Regions from separate parts of the Enterobacter cloacae complex sp. HYC003_NIDB genome, predicted to be linked through region 2. Evidence: predicted binding sites of a transcription regulator. Region 2 holds the regulator's gene; the other holds the start of a gene.
What was found. The regulator CRP, encoded in region 2, controls carbon source genes, mostly activating them, when cyclic AMP is high. The targets are predictions, from matches to a motif close to ATGTGANNNNNNTCACAT.

Region 1 (7,403 bases), 240 kb from region 2:
GCCTGAATAAAACCTGGCTCCTGCGTCAGAAGACGCAATCCTTCGCTGCTGAGCTGGCGCGCCCAGGCGAACGCCGCCAGATCCACCGCACCACGCTCAAGGTGGATATCTAACGCAGACTTATCATCGCGGGCCTGGGCCAGTGCGGCCAGCCACTGTAAATACTCGGGCTTACGCTTGCCGCGACGGGGCGGATCCAGCATGACCACGCACGCGCCCGCCAGCGTTTCCCGCGCCGAAATATCGCGCAGAACCAGGCGGTCGTTATCCGCCAGCCAGAGCGGGGAGTCGAACACCAGTTCGGCGAGATCGTTTTCCAGCAGCGACACGCGTCCGGTGATGTGGCTGGCCGCGTGGTGGATATGCAGCGGCTGCCACTGGGTCAGCGGGGTATGGGTCTGGAGAGAAACGATGATCCGTTCAGAAGGCTCCGGCGGCGCGTCGGCCAGCAGCCAGTCGCCGCGGTTAAGCTGGTCTTTTTCGGCATCACCGGCAATATTCAGCGCGATACGCTGCCCGGCGTGGGCCTGTTCCACCGGCTGGTTTTGCGCGTGAAGCCCGCGCACGCGCATCGGTTTGTTCACGCCCGTCAGCCACAGGGTATCGCCCACGTTCACTTCGCCGCTCAGCGCGGTGCCGGTCACCACCAGCCCAGCCCCTTTCACGGTAAATGCCCTGTCGATCGCCAGACGGAAGCGGTGATGGCTGGCATGTTCACGAGACGGGATCTGCTGCAAATGGTCGCGAAGAGCGTCGATACCGCGGCCTTCTGTCGCCACGGTGACAAACAGTGACGCATCCTTAAAACCGTATTCACTCAGCGCCGCCAGCACCTCTTCACGCACCTCGTCGATACGCGCCTCATCCACACGGTCCGCTTTGGTGAGGGCGACGGTCAACTGCGGGTTTCCCGTCAGCTGGAGGATCGCCAGATGCTCGCGCGTTTGCGCCATCACCCCGTCATCGCACGCGACCACCAGCAGGGCGTGATCGATCCCGCCCACGCCCGCGAGCATATTGGAAAGAAACTTCTCGTGGCCGGGCACGTCGATAAAGCCCAGCACGCGACCGTCGGGCTGCGGCCAGTAGGCGTAACCCAGGTCAATGGTCATGCCGCGCTTTTTCTCTTCCGGCAGGCGATCGGCATTCACGCCCGTAATGGCCTGCAATAACGTGGTTTTGCCGTGGTCAACATGACCGGCGGTGGCAATAATCATTTCAACATCATCTCCAGAAACCGCACTTCATCTTCCAGACAGCGTAAATCCAGCCACATGCGACCCTCACCGATCCGGCCAATCACCGGCGTCGGTAATGCGCGCCAGCGCGCCGACAGCGCCTCAAGCTGGCTTCCGCGTCCGTCGCGCGGGGTGAACGTCAGCGCTTCGCTCGGTAACCTGTCCACCGGCAGCGAGCCGCTGCCAATTTGCGACAGGCAAGGCTCGATACGAACGTCAAACTCAGGGTAATGAGGAGCAACCTGCGGCAGTAGCGCTTCCGCCTGCGCGCGAATGGAGGCCGCATCACGGCTCAGCAAACGCAACGTGGGCAGGCGGTCAGCCAGTTTCTCCGGGTGGAGATAGAGCCGCAGCGTGGCTTCCAGCGCGGCCAGCGTCATTTTATCGGCACGCAGGGCGCGCTTCAGCGGGTGCTGCTGTAGCTGCGCAATCAGCTCGCGCCTGCCGACGATAATCCCCGCCTGCGGCCCGCCCAGCAATTTATCACCGGAGAAACTGACCAGGCTTACGCCCGCGGCAACCATTTCCTGCACCATGGGCTCTTTCGGCAGACCGTACTGGCGCATATCCACCAGCGACCCGCTGCCGAGATCGGCAATCACCGGCACGTTTAGCTCGCGCCCAATGGCGGCCAGTTCGGCCTCTTCCACCGTTTTGGTGAAACCCTCAATGTGGTAATTGCTGGTATGCACTTTCATCAGCAGGGCGGTGTTTTCATTCACCGCCGCGCGATAATCTTTTGCATGGGTACGGTTAGTTGTGCCCACTTCATGCAGCGTGCAGCCCGCCTGGCGCATGACGTCCGGAATACGAAACGCCCCGCCGATCTCCACCAGCTCGCCGCGAGAGACGACAACCTCTTTTCCGCTCGCGGTGGCCGCCAGCATTAACAGCACCGCCGCCGCGTTGTTATTCACAATGCAGGCATCTTCCGCGCCGGTGATCTGGCAGAGAAGATCCGCCAGTGCGCGATCGCGATGCCCACGCCCGGCGCCGTCCAGATCGTACTCCAGCGTCACCGGCGAGCGCATGGCACGGGTGACGGCCTCTGTTGCCTCTTCTGCCTGCTGTGCCCGGCCCAGATTGGTGTGCAGAACCGTGCCCGTCAGGTTAATAACCGGGCGCAACGCGCTTTGCCCGTGCTTGCTCAGCCTGCGTTCAACTTCCTGCTCCCACGCCTCGCACCAGCCGGGTAGCGCGTTCTCAGCCTGAATATGGCGACGCGCATCGTCCTGAAGCTGGCGTAGCATGTCGACCGTTGCAGTATGGCCAAACTGCTCCAGCACCGCAGTGATGCGCGGGTCACGAAGCAGACGATCGGTAGCGGGGATCTGGCTGTAGAGGGAATGATGAGTAGTCATGAATGCGCCTGGCGAGTAAATATCTTCCCCCCTCCCGACGGGAGAGGGAGTTAACATGTGGGGGATTGTACCGCCTCCCGCCAGGAAGTGTTATAACCCGCATCAAGCCTTTGGCGGTTCAGTCCGGGCAAAACTTTCGCGCTGGAAGAGCGTCTCCGCCAGTTTGACCAGCAGCGGACGATCCACGCACCAGCCCGGCGAGACGCGGCGGAAATTGAGGTAGCCAATGGCGCAGGCGATGGCGATCGTCGCCAGATTCAGGCTATCGCTCTGAATTTTCCCGTCGCGGATCAGCTGTTCGCACATATCCAGGCTGCGGCTGATTTTTTCGCGCTGGCGTAGCAGCTCATTTTCTGACTGCTGGGCGGCGGGCCTTGCCTGCTCGCGTACGGACGTCAATGCCGCATCCATAATGCCATCCGCCAGGGCTTCAATTTGCTTCATCGCCAGCGCTGCTTTTGGATCCGCCGGCAGCATGGCTGGCGCAACGCCAAGCAGCTCGATGTACTCCGCAATGATCGGGGAATCAAACCAGTAGTCGCCCTCGTCCGTTACCAGCGCCGGGACTTTCCCCAGCGGGTTGTACTGCGCAACGCCGTTCTCTGCGTTGTAGGGCTGTTCATTCACGAATTCAAATTCAATCCCTTTCTCCAGCAGGAGAATCGAAATCTTACGCACGAAAGGACTGGTATAACTGCCGATGAGTTTCATTGCTTATCCTTAATGCCCATAAAGAGGTCAGTATGGATCAAGCCGTGGAAAAAGGCAGGTATGCGTATCGCATTCCTGCCCTCAAACGCTTAGTGGTCGAGGTAAAGATAGTGCATCCAGCTGGTCATACGCAGCAGCACTTTACGCATCACCGAGACGTGGGCAAAGTGGTCGGAATAGACGGCGACCTGGGCATAGATGCCGTCAGGCAGCGCATCAACATCCGCGTTCGGTTCCAGTTCGATAAGCGCCTGCACTCCGTCCGTTCCCGGCGCCACCGTCAGCGACTGTAACGCCCCCTGTGCCTGATAGGTTCCTCCCGGCACTACCGGCAGGATGCTGGTGAGTTTACCGGAAAACACCTGGCCCGGCAGCGCGTTGAACACCACTTCCGCTTCGTCGCCAGGCTTTAGACGCAGTAATGAGTTCTGGCGAAACTGAGCGATAATCTGGCGTTTCTGCTCAGGAATAAACACCATCACCGGACGCAGCGGCAGCGCGGCGGCGTAGGTTCCCGGGCGGATAAGGACCTGCGTGACGTAGCCGTTGCCTGGCGCGCGGACCACCGTCTGTTCCAGGTTATAGGTGGCCTCGGCCAGCTGCGCCCGAAGAGAAGCAATTTGCGACTGCTCGCCGTTGACCATACTGTCTAACTGACTCTGGATCTGAGTCTGTTCAGCAACCGAGCCTTTTACCAGCGCATCCTGCGCCAGATAGTTCTGCCGTGCGTTATCAATATCGCTTTCAGAGAACGGATTGACCTTCGCCCGGCTGCCTTTGACATAGCGCTGATAATCTTTATACAGCCGGTCACGTTCAGCAGAAACGCGGGTCGTGTTGGCCTGCGCTTCAGAGAGCTGGGCTTTCAGTACGTCAATATTGTGTGTGGCGGTGACCAGATCGGCTTTCAACCTGTCGACGCGCGCCTGATACTTACCCGGATCGAGTTTAAATAACATTTCGCCCTTTTTAATGAGCTGATTATTTTTATGGGTCACTTCACTGACCACACCGGTGACCTGTGGCGTAATTGGGATTGAAATAACCGCTTTTTGCGCCGTAAAGGTGTAGGGATGGTTATAGTTCATTAACAGGATTAGCCCCGCTACAATAAATATCCCGCCTAATGACGTGGTGGCAAGCGTCCACTGGTTTACCGGAATACGGAATATTTTGAAAATAGCCCAGGCAAAGGCCACATAGGTCAGAATAATCAACAGATCCATGACTATCGCTCCAGCGCGTTTTTATCGGCCACGGGCTGCACGGCGGCGAGCTTTTGCTCAAGCTCGGTGACGCGTCTCGCAAGCGCTTCAACATCAGAAGGTCGGTCTGACGGCTGCATGTGGTTTTGCATACCCCAGCCGCGATCTTCACGGTATAGCGTGGCCCAAATCCACAGGAAGGGCCAGATGGCATGGAGCGTAAACAGGCTGATCCAGCCTGCCGTATGGATAGCATCCGCATGGGGGTGATTACGCTTTTTCGCCATATTGTAAGGAATATCATGAATGGCAATGATCCCGTAGAACAGAACCAGGAACACGAAAATTAATACGCCCAGCGCGAAATAGTTGAGAAACATAGTCTCCTCGCTTACATAATATCAACTCATTAAATGAATAAATTGGCACGCAACCTGTTAATTAATTTATTTTTAAACAAACAGGCGGCGACTATTATTTCAGAGCCGGGGAGTATCCTTTTTTATAATAACTGCATGCAAGTTTATAAACGTGTCAAAATATAACCCGGATAATAATATATTCACTCTTACGATATGAGCGTAATCCAGGTTTTCGCTTTTCGCCATACAACATTATGACGCATTCGGCTTAGCTATTAATGTTGCTTTTTTACAGTGCGCCACGCTATTGCGAGCAGAAAATGGCTGCGCTCGCAGCGGGACGAATCGGAATAAAAATATTTTGTGAATCAAATCACAATTTGGAAACAAACGGCCAACTTAACATTGTGATATAAATCACAAAACACCGCCCATTTTGGCGTAACTTTGAGCGATGTATTTTTTTTACACACTCATTTTGTGATCATGATCACTTCATTAATATCCTCACCCCCTACATTCATGTGATTCAGATCACACAAAATTTCACTGTCTGGACAGTTGAACGATTCAGTGCCAGATTTCACAGCATCAGAACAGGGCCCGGCTACCTCTGCCGCCGCACATTAACGATAAACCTCGGGCCACAAGCCTAAGCGTAAACATAAGAAGGGGTGTTTTATGTCATCCGATTTCAAGATCAAAGTGCAAAGCTTTGGTCGTTTCCTCAGCAACATGGTGATGCCAAATATCGGCGCGTTTATCGCGTGGGGTATTATCACCGCATTATTTATTCCGACAGGGTGGTTGCCTAACGAAACGCTGGCAAAACTTGTTGGCCCAATGATTACCTATCTCCTGCCACTGCTCATCGGTTATACCGGTGGTCGTCTGGTGGGCGGTGACCGCGGTGGCGTCGTGGGTGCCATCACAACCATGGGGGTGATCGTCGGTGCGGATATGCCGATGTTCCTCGGTGCGATGATTGCCGGTCCTCTGGGCGGCTGGGCGATCAAGAAATTTGACGTCTGGGTTGATGGCAAGATCAAATCCGGCTTCGAAATGCTGGTGAACAACTTCTCTGCGGGCATCATCGGGATGATCCTCGCGATTCTGGCGTTCCTCGGCATTGGCCCGGCGGTTGAAGTGCTGTCCAAGCTGCTGGCGGCGGGCGTTAACTTCATGGTGGCGCACGACATGCTGCCGCTGGCGTCTATCTTTGTTGAACCAGCGAAAATCCTGTTCCTGAACAACGCCATCAACCACGGTATCTTCTCACCGCTGGGTATTCAGCAGTCACACGATCTCGGCAAGTCCATCTTCTTCCTGATTGAAGCGAACCCGGGTCCAGGTATGGGCGTTCTGCTGGCGTACATGTTCTTTGGTCGCGGTAGCGCGAAACAGTCTGCTGGCGGCGCGGCGATCATTCACTTCCTGGGCGGTATTCACGAAATTTACTTCCCGTATGTGCTGATGAACCCACGTCTGATCCTGGCCGTTATCCTTGGCGGTATGACCGGCGTGTTCACCCTGAGCGTACTGGGCGGTGGTCTGGTGTCTCCTGCTTCTCCAGGCTCTATCCTGGCGGTGCTGGCGATGACCCCGAAAGGCGCCTACTTCGCGAACATCGCGGCGATCTGTGCGGCCATGGCGGTCTCCTTCGTGGCCTCCGCTATCCTGCTGAAAACCAGCAAGGTGAAAGAAGACGACGATATCGAAGCGGCAACCCGTCGTATGCATGACATGAAAGCCGAATCCAAAGGCGCAACGCCGCTGGCGGCGGGAGATGTCTCTAACGACCTGAGCCACGTGCGTAAAATCATCGTGGCTTGTGATGCCGGTATGGGCTCCAGCGCAATGGGTGCGGGCGTACTGCGGAAGAAAGTGCAGGATGCGGGTCTGACCAACATCTCCGTCACCAACAGCGCGATTAACAGCCTGCCGCCGGACGTTGACCTGGTGATCACGCACCGCGATCTGACCGAACGCGCTATGCGTCAGGTACCGCAGGCGCAGCACATTTCCCTGACCAACTTCCTCGACAGCGGCCTGTACGCCAGCCTGACCGAACGCCTGGTGGCGGCGCAGCGCCATGAAGATAACGAAGTGAAAGTGCGTACCAGCCTGCAAGACAGCTTCGACGAGAGCAACGCGCATCTGTTCAAACTGGGCGCTGAAAACATCTTCCTTGGCCGCACGGCGACCAATAAAGAAGAGGCCATTCGCTTCGCCGGTGAGCAGCTGGTGAAAGGCGGCTACGTTCAGCCTGAGTACGTTGAGGCGATGCTGGAACGCGAAAAGCTGACCCCAACCTACCTGGGTGAATCCATCGCGGTTCCGCACGGTACGGTGGAAGCCAAAGACCGCGTGCTGAAAACCGGCGTGGTGTTCTGTCAGTATCCTGATGGCGTGCGCTTCGGTGAAGAAGAGGACGACATCGCCCGTCTGGTGATTGGTATCGCCGCTCGCAACAACGAGCATATCCAGGTGATTACCAGCCTGACCAATGCGCTGGATGACGAAACG
Region 2 (7,403 bases):
GTAAATGCTGCTCAAGGGTGCTCATCGGCCCGTGGGTCAGCGTCTCCGGCGCTTCCAGAATGTTCGAATCCCCTGACTCGCCCGGCGCGTCATACTCCAGACGCTGCTGACAGCGCTGCAACGCAATTTCACACGACTGCAAATAGCGCTGCGCCAGATCCGTCGTCAGCATCGTGTGCTCCCGCGCCAGCGTCGTCATGGCATTGATGTGCTCGACGATAAACTGGCTGTGCGTGACCCACAGCTTCATGTCAGCCAGATAGTGCGCGTTAAAGCCCGGCTCCTGCATGGCCTGGTTAAGGGAGTTGAACAGGGCGTTATGCGCCTGGTTGACCTTCATGCGCTCGTAGGCCAGCGGAGAGGGCTGCGGGTCATCGCTCAGAATAAGACGAATGGCCTGCTGGTCAGCTTCGAGCGCGTCGTGGGCGTTCTGCCTGAGCAGCCCGCTTTGCCACTGCGGCCACAGCCAGACCATGCCGCCAAAGGCGATCAGGCAGCCAATTAGCGTATCGACCAGCCGGGCAATAATAAACTGTTCCCCGTTAAGCGTGAGCAGTTGCAGGGTATACACCGCCGTCACCGTAAAGCCCACCATCGCCCAGCCGTAGTTTTTGCGGATGATCAGGTAGCTCACCAGCGTGATTGCCAGCATACCGGCCAGGGTATAGCCTTCCGGCACGTGGAAGTGCAGCGTCACGCCCGCGATAATCAGCCCCGCCATCGTACCGCCCGCCCGATGCAGAATGCGCACCCGCGTGGCGCCATAGCCGTTCTGGGTGACAAACAGCACGGTCATTAAGATCCAGTAGGGTTTCGGCAGGTGCAGGGCCATTCCCATCAGGCTGGCGATGCTCAGCATCACACTGATCCGCGCGGCATTGCGCAGGGCGGAAGATTTCAGTGATAGATAGCTTTTGAGCGCGGGCAGCAGCGGCAGCCGTTTTTGCTTATCGGCCATCAGGTCCCGGGCATAAAGCGGGCGCTGGGTGCGTAACACCCGGGCGATGCGGCTGAAATGCCAGGCAGCAAATTGCCCGACCGGGTTATCCGCGTGCTGACGCGCAATCTTTTCCAGCGCGCCGAGCTGTTTGTCCATGTTAAAGCGCGTCGGGTAGCGGTGATAGAGGATATCGTCAGCCAGCACCCGCAGGCGGGCCGCGACGGTCTGCGCGTTCCAGCGGATCACCGCTTCCGCATGGCTGCGCTCCACCAGCTTTTGCACCTCTTCCGGATTATGAAGGCTGACGGAGATATGCTCCTGCAAATCCAGCCCGACCTGGAAGGTTCGCAGCAGCCGCTTGTATTCATGATTTTTGTTGGCGGCAAGCATGTGCAACTGCTGATAGCACTGGCTGATCAGATCCACCACTTTTTGCTGGCGCGCCAGCAGCGGCGGCAGGGATTTTTCCGGGTCGGTATGTTGAGTGAGCAGGGTGTATTTTGCTTCGCAGTATTCAGCAAGCTGCACGTAGAGCAGGCTCAGGGATTCGCGCAGCGGCTGTTCCCGCCACAGCCAGAACCAGAACCAGTTAAACAGCCCGTACCACAGCGTGCCGAGGGCGTAGATCAGCAATGGCTCCCACACCGGCATATTGCCCGCAAGGCTTAAGGTGAAGATGGCGGCAATCAGCGACGCGGGAAGCAGCCGGGCGTGCAGCGAGCTGATTTCGGCGGTGACGCCGAGCGTCATCGCCAGCACGGTCAGGATCAACGGCAGAGGAATGTCGCGGGCCAGTAAGAGTTGTACGGCAAGGCTACAGCCGGCAAACAGGCTGCCGCCAATAATCAGACGTTTAAAAAAGCGTTTATGCGGTGTATCCAGACCGGCAATGTTGCAGCAGGCGGGCACGAGGGAAAACAGCAGGCCTTGCTGAAGATGTCCGAGGATCAGGCCCACGGCCACGGGAAGACACAACACCAGCGTTTGTCGTAGTGCGTAGTTAACTTCCGGGTGATAGATCAGCCTGCGCCACATGAGGAGTAGAGACAAAAACGGCGTGCCACCCTGCGGCGGCACGCCGTTTGACCGAAATTAACGGGTTCCGTAGACCACGATAGTTTTACCGTGGGCAGAGATCAGGTTCTGGTCTTCCAGCATCTTCAGGATACGGCCCACTGTTTCACGGGAGCAGCCGACGATCTGACCGATTTCCTGACGGGTAATTTTAATTTGCATACCGTCAGGGTGGGTCATGGCGTCTGGCTGTTTCGCCAGGTTCAACAGCGTCTGCGCGATACGACCGGTCACGTCCAGGAAGGCGAGGTTACCCACCTTCTCAGAGGTCACTTGCAGACGGCGTGCCATCTGGGAAGAAAGACGCATCAGGATGTCAGGGTTGACCTGAATCAGCTGACGGAATTTCTTGTAAGAAATTTCAGCCACTTCACATGCTGTTTTTGCACGAACCCAGGCGCTACGTTCCTGGCCTTCTTCAAACAGGCCCAGTTCACCGATAAAATCGCCCTGGTTCAGATAAGAAAGGATCATCTCTTTCCCTTCTTCATCTTTGATCAGCACGGCCACCGAGCCTTTAACGATGTAATACAACGTTTCCGCTTTTTCACCCTGGTGAATCAGCGTGCTCTTTGATGGGTACTTATGAATGTGGCAATGAGACAAGAACCATTCGAGAGTCGGGTCTGTTTGCGGTTTGCCAAGCACCATGCGCTGTTATCCTCTGTTATAAGCTGTCACCAGAGTCATAAGATGCATCCGGACTCTGGGGTTGCAATCGAATTCTTACCCATACCTGGGAAGTCGGCTGTCGTAACGTTTCGCAGCCAGTAAAGTTTGATGTCCTCTGCATACATGTGTAACGTCAATGTATTACTGTAGCATCCAGAGTGTTTTAGCATAGCTTTCGCCGCGTGTCTCCTGGTGTCTCGCTTCAGCATGACGCAGGTCGCCTTCCGTTGCGAGAAATGTAACGTACACGTAATCTGTCATAAAAAATGCAACGTTGGAGTGAGTGAATATGCAAGCGCGTGTGAAATGGGTTGAAGGGTTAACGTTCCTGGGCGAGTCTGCTTCCGGGCACCAGGTTTTGATGGATGGCAACTCCGGCGATAAAGCGCCAAGCCCGATGGAAATGGTGCTGATGGCGGCGGGCGGATGCAGCGCGATCGACGTGGTGTCGATCCTGCAAAAAGGCCGTCATGACGTGACCGATTGTGAAGTGAAGCTGACGTCAGAACGTCGCGAAGAGGCGCCACGCCTGTTTACGCATATTAATCTGCACTTTATCGTCACCGGCAAAGAACTGAAGGATGCGGCGGTCTCGCGTGCGGTTGACCTGTCTGCGGAGAAATACTGCTCTGTGGCGCTAATGCTGGAGAAAGCGGTAAAAATCACCCATTCTTATGAAGTGATCGCGGCTTAATTTTTTGGCGGGTGGCGCTTCGCTGACCCGCCCTACAAAAGCACGCCCGTAGGCCCGGTAAGCGCAGCGCCACCGGGCAAAACAATTCACGCGATCTGCTTTCCTTCCATCAGCCGCTGCACCAGCGGTGTCATGATCAGCTCCATTGCCAGCCCCATTTTTCCGCCCGGTACCACTAACGTATTCATGTGCGAAATAAACGAACCCTGTAGCATCGCCAGCAGCCAGGGGTAATCAATGCCTTCCAGGTTGCGGAAGTGGATCACCACAAAGCTCTCGTCCAGGGAAGGGATGCTTTTTGCAGCGAACGGGTTGGAGGTGTCCACGGTGGGGACGCGCTGGAAGTTAATGTGGGTTCGGGAGAACTGCGGCGTCAGGAAGTTGATGTAATCTTCCATGGAGCGCACCACCGAGTCCATGACCGCCTCTCGCGAATGGCCGCGCTCGCTCATGTCACGCGTCAGCTTCTGGATCCACTCAAGGTTAACAATCGGCACCACCCCCACCAGCAAATCCACGTGGCGCGCCACATCGTGCTGAGGCGTCACCACGCCGCCGTGCAATCCTTCGTAAAACAGCACGTCAGTCGGTTCCGGCAGCGGCTGCCAGGGCGTGAACGTGCCGGGGACCTGGTTCCAGGGCACGGCTTCATCGTAGGTGTGGAGATACTTGCGGGACTGCCCGGTACCGCTTTGCCCGTATTCACGGAAGGTTTGCTCCAGCAGGCCGAAGTCATTCGCCTCCGGGCCGAAGTAGCTGATGTGTTTACCCAGATCGCGCGCCTTGCGGATGGCCATATCCATCTCCGGGCGCGTGTAGCGGTGAAAGCTGTCGCCTTCTACCTCTGCCGCCCGTAAGTTAAGCTGGGCGAAGATCTTGCGGAAGGCGAGGCTGGTGGTAGTGGTTCCCGCCCCACTCGAACCCGTAATGGCAATAACCGGATGTCTGGCAGACATAGCAACTCCCTGACTGGAAAAGTGTAAAGATCAGCCGTGAAACGCGTTGTGTGGCATGATATTGACCGTCTCATGCAGTTCGGACCATACCAGCACCACGTCGCCGCTTTTAAGCTGGCGCTTAACATCGTTGACCTTTTGTTCAAGCGAACGTTCATGTTCACCATAATCGGTGCCTTCGCGCAAGACAAAGCTTTCAATCAGATTATCGAGCGTGTCGGGAGAGAGATCCTGCCAGGGAATAATCATTATTTACCGTCCAGATAAGCCGTTAACCAGTCGGGAATACGCGTCTCAAGCCACATTTTTGGCCGACGCAGCGTGCCGCCGACAAAGCCGACGTGTCCGCCGAATTGGGTGAGCTGATACTCCACGTTGGCCGGCAGATGATCGGGCGCCGGAATCGAGTGGTGATCCATAAACGGATCATCTTTGGCGTGGATAATCAGCGTAGGTTTCGTGATTTGGTTCAGTAAAGGCATGGCGCTGCACTGACGGTAATAGTCAATCGCATCGGCAAAGCCGTGAATTTTCGAGGTGATCAAATCATCAAACTCGCGCAGGCGCTTCACGCGTTTGAGCTGTTGCAGCGTTACAGGCAGCGTATCCGGATAGGCCTTCAGCTTGCGCGCGGCGTTGGCTTTCAGCAGGTTGAGCAGGTAGCGCTGGTACACTCGCGAAAACCCCTTTTCCATATGATAGCTGCACTGCTCCAGCATAAAGGGCGCAGAGACGATCACCGCCGCATCCAGCGGTACGGCGTCGCTCTCCTTCGCCAGCAGGCAGGCCAGCATATTGCCGCCCAGCGAATACCCCACCGCTGCCGTTGGCGCCTCGCCGAAATTGTCTCTTAGCCAGCGCAGGAACCAGGTACCGTCCTCGGTTTCACCCGAGTGATAAATACGTTTCTGACGATTAGGCTCGCCGCTGCATCCGCGAAAATGCATCACTACCCCAAGCCAGCCGCGGGCTTTCGCCGCCTCAATGAGACCGTGTGCGTAAGGGCTGTGCAGGCTGCCTTCCAGACCGTGAAACACCACCAGACGGGGTTTATGTCTGGCCCGATCCGGATCTTCGCTCCAGGCGAGATCCAAAAAGTCGCCATCCGGCAAATCCAGGCGCTGCCAGTGCGGGGTAAACTGTACCTTGCGGCGGATCAGGCGCGGCAGCATGGTTTGCAGGTGAGGGTTAGCCACACCGCGCATGGGCACGAACTCTGCGCTCTCTTCGGCTGCAATGTCGAAGTCTGAGGGAATGATTTGGGTCATAAGGGCGATGCTGATTCTTGTCAGAAATTAACTATACCTTCCGAATTGTACCCCGTTTAGCCCGTTTTTCCGAAACATGAACTGATCCCGATCACAAATATTTACCTTGATTATTACTCTCAGGCTAATGATTTGGCTCTACGCTTAATTGATGCCTTTCTCACCAGAGCGCACACTTTACTCAACGTTAAGCAAATCAGAATGATGTGCTGAATCAGGAGGTTAATAATGTTATCTGGGCAAACACCCACCCGGCAATGGAACACCCGACGCAGTGAGAAAGCGCGTCGTCTGGCGTCCGTACCGGTGCAGGGCAAGGTACTGCCAACCGGCGATCTTGTCGCCATGCTGGAAAAACTGATCGCACCAGGCGACAAAGTCGTTCTGGAAGGCAACAACCAGAAGCAGGCGGATTTCCTTTCCCGTTCACTGGCGGAAGTGAACCCGCAAATCGTGCACGATCTGCATATGATCATGCCGAGCGTGGGCCGCAGCGAACATCTGGACATCTTTGAGAAAGGCATCGCCCGCAAGCTGGACTTCTCCTTCTCCGGTACGCAAAGCCTGCGAATCTCCCAACTGCTGGAGGATGGTCAGCTCGAAATCGGGGCGATTCACACCTACATCGAACTCTACTCACGTTTATACGTCGACCTATCGCCAAACGTGGCGCTGATTGCCGGTTTTAAAGCGGACCGCAAAGGCAACCTCTATACCGGGGCGAGTACCGAAGATACTCCGGCGCTGGTGGAAGCCGCCGCGTTCCATGACGGCATCGTCATCGCGCAGGTGAACGAGCTGGTGGACGACGAGTGCGACCTGCCGCGTGTGGATATTCCGGGCTCGTGGATTGATTTTGTGGTGGTTGCCGATAAGCCGTTCTTTATCGAACCGCTCTTCACCCGCGACCCGCGCCTGATCAAACAGGAACATATCCTGATGGCGATGATGGCGATTAAAGGCATCTACGCTGAACACCAGGTGCAGTCCCTGAACCACGGGATTGGCTTTAACACCGCAGCGATCGAGCTGCTGCTGCCAACCTACGGCGAACAACTCGGACTCAAAGGCAAAATCTGTAAACACTGGACCCTGAACCCGCATCCAACGCTGATCCCGGCCATCGAAAGCGGCTGGGTGGAGAGCGTCCACTGCTTCGGCGGCGAGCTGGGAATGGAAGAGTACATCCGCGCCCGTCCTGACGTGTTCTTTACCGGTGCCGACGGCTCCATGCGCTCTAACCGCGCCTTCTGTCAGCTGGCAGGTCAGTACGCGGTCGATATGTTTATCGGCTCCACGCTACAGGTCGACGGTTACGCTAACTCCTCAACCGTGACTCGCGGCCGTCTTTCCGGCTTCGGCGGCGCGCCAAACATGGGCCACGATCCGCACGGTCGTCGCCACGCCACACCGGCCTGGCTGAACATGATCACCGAGCCTGACCCGATGCAGCGCGGTAAAAAGCTGGTTGTGCAGATGGTGGAAACCTTCCAGGCGGGCGTGAAGCCAACCTTCGTGGAAAAACTCGACGCCGTTGAGGTCGCGAAAGCCTCCGGTATGCCGCTGGCGCCGGTCATGATTTACGGCGATGACGTCACCCACGTGCTGACGGAAGAGGGGATTGCTTACCTCTACCGGGCGAAAGATCTTGAAGAGCGTCGCGCCATGGTCGCCGCCGTGGCGGGTATCACCGATATCGGACTGGGCGTTGACGCCAAACGCGTGGCGGAACTGCGCCAGAGCGGCAAGGTTGTGTATCCGGAAGATATGGGCATTCGCCGCACCGATGCCACCCGTTC

Region 1: the regulator CRP is predicted to act here: its motif matches at 5,400-5,417, upstream of O1722_RS00770 (PTS mannitol transporter subunit IICBA).

Annotation. Positions count from the first base shown of each region.
Region 1 is NZ_CP114220.1:168,049-175,451, reverse strand. Features, by position in the region: gene selB (selenocysteine-specific translation elongation factor) at 1-1,217, opposite strand, end outside; gene selA (L-seryl-tRNA(Sec) selenium transferase) at 1,214-2,599, opposite strand; gene O1722_RS00785 (glutathione S-transferase) at 2,702-3,310, opposite strand; gene O1722_RS00780 (HlyD family secretion protein) at 3,400-4,536, opposite strand; gene O1722_RS00775 (DUF3302 domain-containing protein) at 4,539-4,895, opposite strand; gene O1722_RS00770 (PTS mannitol transporter subunit IICBA) at 5,559-7,403, shown strand, end outside.
Region 2 is NZ_CP114220.1:403,893-411,295, forward strand. Features, by position in the region: gene O1722_RS01810 (YccS/YhfK family putative transporter) at 1-1,975, opposite strand, end outside; gene crp (cAMP-activated global transcriptional regulator CRP) at 2,033-2,665, opposite strand; gene O1722_RS01820 (OsmC family protein) at 2,976-3,380, shown strand; gene O1722_RS01825 (phosphoribulokinase) at 3,467-4,336, opposite strand; gene O1722_RS01830 (YheU family protein) at 4,367-4,585, opposite strand; gene O1722_RS01835 (hydrolase) at 4,585-5,604, opposite strand; gene mdcA (malonate decarboxylase subunit alpha) at 5,833-7,403, shown strand, end outside.